DNA from 2 places in the Caproicibacterium sp. BJN0003 genome. Region 2 is predicted to be linked to the other one. Evidence: predicted binding sites of a transcription regulator. Region 2 holds the regulator's gene; the other holds the start of a gene.
The links. The regulator HrcA, encoded in region 2, represses chaperone genes, less so after heat shock. The targets are predictions, from matches to a motif close to TGTTAGCACTCNNNNNNNNNGAGTGCTAACA.
Positions count from the first base shown of each region.

Region 1: a site for HrcA is predicted at 2,353-2,383, ahead of htpG (molecular chaperone HtpG). Genes of this name have one in related genera too.

Region 1 is NZ_CP111108.1:545,648-550,270, forward strand. It holds gene ftsZ (cell division protein FtsZ) at 1-349, shown strand, start outside; gene OP489_RS02660 (FumA C-terminus/TtdB family hydratase beta subunit) at 448-981, shown strand; gene OP489_RS02665 (cation diffusion facilitator family transporter) at 1,014-2,201, shown strand; gene htpG (molecular chaperone HtpG) at 2,414-4,318, shown strand; gene OP489_RS02675 (GyrI-like domain-containing protein) at 4,398-4,623, opposite strand, start outside.
Region 2 is NZ_CP111108.1:2,318,926-2,323,548, forward strand. It holds gene pth (aminoacyl-tRNA hydrolase) at 1-396, shown strand, start outside; gene hemW (radical SAM family heme chaperone HemW) at 393-1,508, shown strand; gene hrcA (heat-inducible transcriptional repressor HrcA) at 1,707-2,732, shown strand; gene grpE (nucleotide exchange factor GrpE) at 2,764-3,345, shown strand; gene dnaK (molecular chaperone DnaK) at 3,444-4,623, shown strand, end outside.

The DNA.
Region 1 (4,623 bases), 690 kb from region 2:
CTCTCCGGATATTGGTTTGGATGAGATTGAGACTGCATCTTCCATGATCTCTGAGCAGGCACATAAGGATGCCAATATTATTTGGGGCGCTGCTTTTGATGAGAATATGGATGATGAGATGACTGTAACAGTCGTTGCAACCGGCTTTGCAACCCATGATGGTTCTGATCCGGATGCTGATTTGGACATTGATATTCCACCTATGGCAGCCTCTTCTGCAAGACGTCAGCAGCAGGCAGCAGCATCTGCTGCTCCTCGCAGCACTGGAAGAGCGGTTGATAAAGCACCGAGTTCTTCTGAAGAAGACGATGATTATGTGGATATCATGTCAATCTTCAATCGTAAATAAAAGCTTTTGAGAATCTTTCGGAGACGGGCGCTTTCGCGTCCGTCTCCTTTCTCTATCCTATATTTTAATTTGAATTTTCGAAGAGGAGAGATTATAAAATGGAAAAAATCAGGATTAATGCACAACAAATGGTCAAACTAGCTCCGACTCTTCATGCAGGAGATAATGTGCTTTTAAGCGGTATTATTTATACGGCTCGCGATGCAGCCCATAAGCGGATGATCGATTTGATCAATCAGGGGAAAAAGCTTCCGTTTGAACTTCTGGGGGCGACTATTTATTATGCGGGTGCAACGCCTGCTCCGGAAGGCTTAGCGACTGGTTCCTGTGGACCAACTACCAGCACCAGGATGGATGTCTTTTCTCCACGTCTGCTCGATTTGGGGCTTAAATGTATGATTGGAAAGGGCGGCCGCAGTCCGGAAGTATGCGAAGCAATCTGCCGGAATCAGGCAGTCTATCTTTGTGCAATCGGCGGAGCAGGAGCACTTGCTTGCCGCTGTATCAAAAAGCAAGATGTGATTGCTTTTGATGATTTGGGCTGTGAGAGTATTAAACGTCTAGAAGTAGAAGATTTTCCGCTGATTACAGCAATTGATTGTCATGGCGGGAATCTATTTAAAAGGCCCTAAATGATTTTTGAATTCGTTGTGAGGCGATTGATTTGATCCAGTTTTTAATTCGGCATTTTATTAAAAATTATCAAAATACCTCAGATATGAAGGTTAGAGCAAGCTACGGAAAATTTGCCGGATTAGTGGGCATTTTAACGAATCTGCTGCTCTCTGCTTTAAAGTTTATCGCAGGAACACTTTTTCACAGTATCGCCGTGGTGGCTGATGCTGTCAATAACCTTTCAGATTCCGCATCATCAATCGTAACCTTGGTTGGGTTTAAATTGGCAGAAAAGCCGGCTGATGAGGAGCATCCATTTGGGCATGAGAGAATAGAATACATCAGTGGAATGATTGTTTCTTTTGTTATTTTAGCGTTGGGATTTCAACTGGGACAGGAGTCTGTTTTGAAGATTATTTCTCCGGAACCAGCAGAGATTAGCTTTTTGACGGTTGCTGTTTTGGTTATTTCTATTTTGATAAAGCTGTGGCAGTGTTTATTTTATCGTTCGATGGGGGAGGCAATTTCTTCAGAAGCACTTTTAGCAAATTCTGTAGACAGTCGTAACGATGTAATTTCTACGTCGGCGATTCTTCTTGGAATGGCTCTTACGGCGCTGACTGGATTTAATTTAGATGGCTATATGGGCCTTGTAGTTGCGATTATGGTCTTTTTGACAGGAATTCATCTGATTCGAGATACGAGCAATCCGCTTTTAGGGGTTGCTCCCAGCAAAGAAATGGTCGATGAAATTTATCATCGGATTATGGCATACCCAGGTGTTTTGGGAATGCATGATTTAACAGTGCATAATTATGGCGCCGGAAATATTTTTGCGAGTGTACACTGTGAAGTGGATGCTCGAGCGGATATTATGAAAAGTCATGATATGATCGACAATATTGAAAAAGATCTTCATTCGGAAATGGGGATTCAGCTAGTGATCCATATGGACCCTATCGTGACGAACGATGAGAGGACCAACCAGCTGAAAGAGCGCGTAAAAGACGCTCTGCACTTACTTTCACCAGAGATTACAATGCATGATTTCCGTGTAGTTTGGGGGACAACTCACAGCAATGTACTTTTCGATATTTGTGTCCCATTTGGATTTTCTACAAAAGATGATGTTTTACATGATCAAGTTGTTAAAATGGTTGAGGGACTCGATCCAAAGTATCGAGCCGTGATTACAGTAGATCATAATTATATTCCATCAGATGCACCGGAAGAATAAAAAGCCAAAAAGCAGGCAGCATTTTTTGCTGCCTGCTTTTTTATTTAGGGACCCTCCTTTTTTGCTTTTGGCGTTTATTTAAAGAGGATTGTTACAAAATGGAAAATTCATAATTTATTCATTGAAAAATAAGGAAATTTGCGCTACAATAATTTAGCACTTAAAGGCAAAGAGTGCTAAAATTAAAATAAGCAAGAAGAGGTTGATCGATCATGAAGCAATTCAAGGCAGAATCAAAACGGCTTTTGGATCTGATGATTCATTCTATTTATACGCACAAAGAGATTTTTTTACGAGAGTTAATCAGTAATGCGAGTGATGCCATTGACAAGCTTTATTATAAGACGCTGCAGGATGGCGATACGGGTCTTTCCAGAGACGATTTTGAGATTCGAATTACAGCAGACAAAGAAAATCGTACGCTGACGATTGAAGATAATGGCTGCGGTATGACGAAGGAAGAGCTGGAAAACAATCTGGGCACGATTGCAAAATCCGGTTCGCTTGATTTTAAGAAAAACAATGAAAAATCCGATAATATTGATATTATCGGACAATTTGGTGTTGGATTCTATGCGGCGTTTATGGTTAGCTCTAAAGTAGTGGTAGAGAGCAAGGCTTATGGCAGCGACGAGGCATGGAAATGGGAGAGCAGCGGCGTAGAGGGATATACAGTTGACTCCTGTGAAAAAGAAGGGCGCGGCACAAAAATTACCTTGTATTTGCTGCCCGAGAATTCAGAAGAAGAATCCTATGACCAGTATCTTGACGGATTTACGATTAAACGTCTTGTGAAAAAATACAGCGATTATATTCGCTATCCGATTAAGATGGAGCTCCAGAAGAGCCGTATGAAAGAGAAGCCGGCAGATGCGCCTAAGGATGCCGAACCGGAATACGAGACCTATACGGAGCTCGAGACACTTAATTCCATGGTGCCGATTTGGCGCAAAAATAAAAATGAAGTGACAAACGAAGAGTATGAGCAGTTTTATCGGGATAAATTTTTCGATTATGAAAAGCCGCTCAAGATTATTCGCAGCAGTACCGAAGGAACTGCTACTTATGATGCTCTGCTCTTTATCCCGAGTCACGCGAGCTATGATTATTACAGCAAGAGCTATGAAAAGGGACTGCAGCTTTATTCTAACGGCGTTTTGATTATGGATAAGTGCGCGGATCTGCTGCCGGACTGCTTTAGTTTTGTGCAGGGCCTTGTAGACAGTCAGGATCTGTCACTTAATATTTCGCGTGAGATGCTGCAGCATGACCGTCAGCTAAAATTAATTGAAGGACGCCTTGAGAAAAAGATCAAAGAAGAGTTGCAGAATATGCTCAAGAATGACCGTGAAAATTATGAGAAATTCTTTAAAGCTTTTGGACTGCAGCTAAAATATGGGGTCTATGCGAACTTTGGTCAGCAGAAAGAACTTTTGCAGGATCTGTTGATGTTCTGGTCCAGTAAAGAGAAAAAGATGGTTACACTCGAGGAATATGTTTCCAGAATGAAAGAAGATCAGAAGTATATTTATTATGCTTCCGGAGACAGCGTTGCAAAGGTGGATCTGTTGCCGCAGACAGAAGCGTTAAAAGACAGAGATTATGAGATTTTGTATCTGACTGAGGGCGTCGATGAGTTTGCACTCAAGATTCTTGCAAAATATAATGATAAAGAATTTAAATCCGTTTCCGACAATGATCTCGGCTTGGAGACAGAGGAAGAAAAAGAGACAGCCAAAAAGCTGGTCGAAGAAAACAAAGATCTGCTCAATACGATGAAAGATGATCTTGGAGATGAAGTGAAGCAGGTCATTGTTTCGCAAAAATTAAAGAGTCATCCGGTTTGCCTTTCTACAGATGGCGCTCTGTCAATTGAAATGGAAAAAGTGCTGAATTCTATGCCCGGAGAGGAAAAAGGCAATGTAAAGGCACAGCGTGTACTGGAGCTCAACGCAAATCATCCGGTCTTCACAAAGCTGCAGGAACTTTATAAAGAGGATCCGGAAAAGCTTAAGCAATATTCTAAACTGCTTTATAATCAGGCGCTTTTGATCGAGGGTGTCCCGATTTCTGATCCGGTGGCATTTAGTAATGCCATTTGTGATCTGATGGTTTAAAAATAACAGAATCGCAGAATAAGAAAAGAAGCTGGAAAAAGGGCGGCGGAAAATTTTCCGCCGCCCTTTTTCTGGCCTCCTAAGGCTTTTTAATCGGATGCCGAATCACAGTCCGAAGTTTTTGTGGATCGCATCTTCTTGCATCGCTCAAATAAATTTCATGATGATAACGGGAAGGCGTGATATCAATCACATATCCCAGGTCTTTCGCAAATTGTTCCATCAAAGCAATCGTTTTCGGTTCGTCATCAAAAGGACCAATATGCATACACTGTACGCAAAGGCCTTCATGGTAGGTTAAAAAT
Region 2 (4,623 bases):
CTTCTTCTAAAGCCTTCCACTTTTATGAATCTTTCCGGTCAAAGTGTCACCGAAGCCATGCGCTTTTATAAGCTCCCTCCCGAAAAAGTGATTGTGCTTTTTGATGATATTTCTCTCCCCTGCGGGCATCTTCGAATTCGGCGCAAGGGCAGCGACGGCGGACACAACGGCATGAAAAACATTTTGTATCTCTCCGGCAGTGATCAATTTCCACGCATTAAAATCGGCGTAGGGAAAAAGCCGAATCCGCAGTGGGATTTAGCAGACTGGGTCCTTAGCCACTTTTCAACAGACGAAATGAAACTGATGGACGAAAGCACCAAAAACGCTGCGGCCGCAGCTGCTCTTATGGTAAATGACAAAATTGACGAAGCGATGAATCGCTATAACGGATGAACGGGCTTTATCTGCATGTGCCCTTTTGCGTTCAAAAATGCCCTTACTGCGATTTCTTTTCTCTGCGGGCAACAGAAGAGCAGATGGAATCCTATACGGATTTTTTGATTTTCACTATGAAAAAATGGAAAAAAGAGCACCCGGATTTTTTCTGCGACACGCTTTATTTTGGAGGCGGAACCCCCAGCCTTTTAGGGGCTGAGCGGCTCTGCCGTCTAACAAATACTGCCCGAACCGAATTTGGTCTTACCGATGCTGAAATCACGGTGGAAGTTAATCCCGGAGAAATTCCGCCCGATTTTTTCCCACCTCTTTTTGAGGCAGGTGTCAACCGTATTTCATTAGGGCTTCAGTCCGCAAATTCTAAAGAACTTTCTTTTCTCGGGCGCCGACACACGCCTCAACAGGCTGCTTCCGCCATGGCAGAAGCACGACGCGCCGGAATTCAAAATATTTCTCTTGATTTGATTTTGGCATTTCCGGGACAGACCGACGATTCTTTAAAAGAAAGCATTCGATTCTGCCAAGAAAATGGTGCTTCTCACGTTTCCGCCTATCTTTTGCAAATCGAACCGGGCACGTTGTTTTTTAAAAATCGAAACAGTTTAAATCTTCCCGGAGAAGAAGAAAACTGTGAACGATATCTTCTTGCCTGCCAAGAATTAAAAAATGCAGGTTTTTCCCAATATGAAATTTCGAATTTTGCAAAGCCGGGCTATGAAAGCCGCCACAATTTAAAATACTGGAATCAGGAAGAATATCTTGGGCTTGGTCCTTCTGCTTCTTCCTATTATAATAGAAAACGATTTTACTGGCCGCGTTCTCTGCGGGGATTTCTGATGGGAGAACCACCTATAGAAGAAACCGATCGTGTAATCCCTGCCGGCAGTTTTTCGGAATATGCACTTTTGCGTCTGCGCCTCTGCAAAGGACTAACTGAAAAAGATTGTCTGAGCCGCTTTTCTCATGGAATCCCAAGCTCTCTGCGTGAAGCAGCGATTCCTTACCAAAAAGCCGGGCTTTTAACGCAGTCACCTGAATCACTTTCACTGACGCCGCGGGGGTTTTTGGTTTCAAATTCTTTGATCGAAACCTTGCTGGAAGCATTATAAATCTTAAAATAACTTTTCTAAAAAGGGACTGGCAATTTTTTTGCCGGCCCCTTTTTCTAGTTTTTTGTAAAAATTTTTGACAATTCATAATCTCTTTACAAATACCCTATTGACACTGGGGCAAAGTAATGGTACATTTATAAATGTAGTTAGCACTCGATCTTATAGAGTGCTAACTCGTCAAAAGAGGTGATCTTCATGGAACTCAGCCCACGCAAGCAAAAAATTTTAACAGCGGTCATTGAACTTTATACTGAAACCGGTGAACCGGTCGGAAGCAAAGTGCTGTGTGAGATGCTTGAGTTTCCGGTTTCCTCTGCCACTGTGCGCAACGAGATGAGTGAGCTTTCCGCAATGGGTCTTTTGGAACAGCCACACACTTCCGCCGGAAGGGTTCCCAGTGAATCCGGATATCGTTTTTATCTGGACTCTTTAATTGAACCGGAATCCACCACTCCGGATGAGCGGCATTTTATTGATGCTTTGCTTCTCCCCAGCGCCTATGACCCGGAAAAACTTTTGGACGGTGTTTCACGAGCACTTTCTGGAATGACCCGTTTAGCGGCAATTTCCATTACCCCCAGCGGACGGGATGCAGTTGTTCGGGCAGTTCAGTTTGTTCAGACAAGCCGTCGCACCTCAATGGTCATTTTGATGACCAGCAACGGTACCATGCACACACGGGTTTTTCATTGTGAGTTTGATCTTTCCCCTGAAATTTTGCGGGTATTTTTTCGAGTTTTTAATGAAAAGCTTGTAAACATGCCAATTCGCAAAATTACGCCTGCTTTTATCCAATCTTTGGCGGCTTCCATGGGGAATGTCGGTATGCTGATGAGCAGTGCATTGATGGCATTGTTAGAAGTAGCCCGCGAAGCAATGGGAGCTGACGTTCGCATGGATGGAGAAACGAATCTGCTCTATTATCCCGAGGTTGGAGAAGGGGATCTTCGCCGAGTGATGGGATTTTTAGCGCGGCAAGACGAAGTTTACCGCCTGCTGATTGAACCCGGTGACCGGGTTTTGATTGGAAAAGAGATCGGGGTTCCGGCACTTGACAGCATGGCGCTAATTATTTCCCACTATGCAATCAATGGAACGCCTGCCGGAGCAATCGCACTTTTAGGGCCCATGCGTATGAATTACAAGCGCCTTCTCGGGAGTCTTTCGTACCTTTCCGACAGTGTAGGACGAATGCTCACGGAATTAATGAAATTACAATGACTTTAGAGTCAAAAAGATAGGGGGCATCATCTTGAATAAAAAAGAAGACAACCAAGAGAAGCAAAAAGAGAAGCCACAGGAAGAAAAAGCTGAAAAAACTAAGGTGGAAGAAAAGGAACCTGCTGAGTCAAAGCCCGAAGAAAAAGTGGAAAATCCACAGGAGGATCCTGCAAAACTTTTGGAAAAAGCGCAGGCGGAGCTTAAAAAGCAAAAAGACATTCTGCTGCGCACGGCCGCAGAATACGATAACTATCGTAAACGCACCGAACGCGAGAAAGCAACGGCTTATGCCGATGCAACTGCGGCGACGGTTTTGGAATTTCTTCCGGTAGCCGATAACCTGACGCGAGCTCTCAGTCAGAAAGACTGTTCCATAGAAGACCTGCGCAAAGGGATTGAGATGGTTCAAAAGCAAATGGAATCCGCACTTAAAAAGCTTGGAGTTGAACCCATGGGCAAAAAAGGCGATCCATTTGATGCCGAATATCACAATGCCGTTTCTCACATTGAAAGTGACGATCTTGGAGAAAATGTCATTGCAGAAGTTTTTCAGCCCGGTTATAAACTGGGTGACCGTATTGTTCGTCACGCGATGGTTCAGGTTGCCAATTGATTTTGGAAACCCTAGTTTTTCTTTTGTCCTTCCGCATGGATTTCATGCAGATTTAAATAAAACATTTACACCGAAACATTGATTTGGAGGTAACAAATATGAGTAAAACAATTGGTATTGATTTAGGCACTACAAACTCCTGTGTTGCAGTTATTGAAGGCGGTGAGCCAGTCGTCATCGCAAATGCCGAAGGCGGACGTACAACCCCTTCCGTTGTCGGCTTTAAAAAAGACGGCGAGCGCATGGTCGGCGCAACCGCAAAACGTCAAGCTGTTGCGAATCCGGAGCGCACCGTTTCTTCTATTAAGCGCCACATGGGCACCGACTACAAAGTAAAAATTGATGATAAACAGTATACCCCTCAGGAAATCAGCGCAATGATTCTGCAAAAGCTGAAGGCTGATGCCGAAGCTTATCTTGGCCAGCCGGTCACCAGCGCAGTTATCACCGTTCCTGCATATTTTAGTGATGCACAGCGTCAGGCTACAAAAGATGCCGGCAAAATTGCAGGCCTCGATGTAAAACGTATCATCAACGAGCCAACCGCAGCAGCGCTTTCTTATGGCGTTGATAAAGGGCAGGAACAAAAGATCATGGTTTACGACCTCGGCGGCGGCACTTTTGATGTCTCTATCATCGAAATGGGTGACGGCGTTCAGGAAGTTCTCGCAACTGCTGGTGATACTCACCTCGGCGGCGATGACTTCGATAGCCGTGTCATTGATTGGATGCTCAAAGGCTTTAAAGCAGAAAACGGCATCGATCTCTCCAACGATAAGATGGCAATGCAGCGCTTAAAGGAAGCTGCTGAAAAAGCAAAGATTGATCTTTCCGGCATGACCACCACCCAGATCAACCTCCCCTTTATCACAGCAGATGCAAACGGCCCGAAACATTTGGATATGACGCTCACAAAAGCAAAATTTGATGAACTCACTTCCGATCTGGTCGAGCGCACCATGGGCCCTGTTAATCAGGCAATGAAGGACGCCGGACTTTCCTTCAACGATATTAATAAGATTTTGTTGGTCGGTGGTTCCACTCGTATGCCGGCTGTTCAGGAAGCTGTTAAAAAGGTGAGCGGCAAAGAGCCATTTAAGGGCATCAACCCCGATGAATGTGTTGCAATTGGCGCTGCTATTCAGGCCGGTGTTCTGGGCGGCGAAGTCGAAGGTCTGCTACTTTTGGATGTTACCCCGCTTTCTCTTGGCGTTGAAACCATGGGCGGCGTTATGACAAAGGTAATTGACCGCAACACAACGATCCCGACCAAAAAGA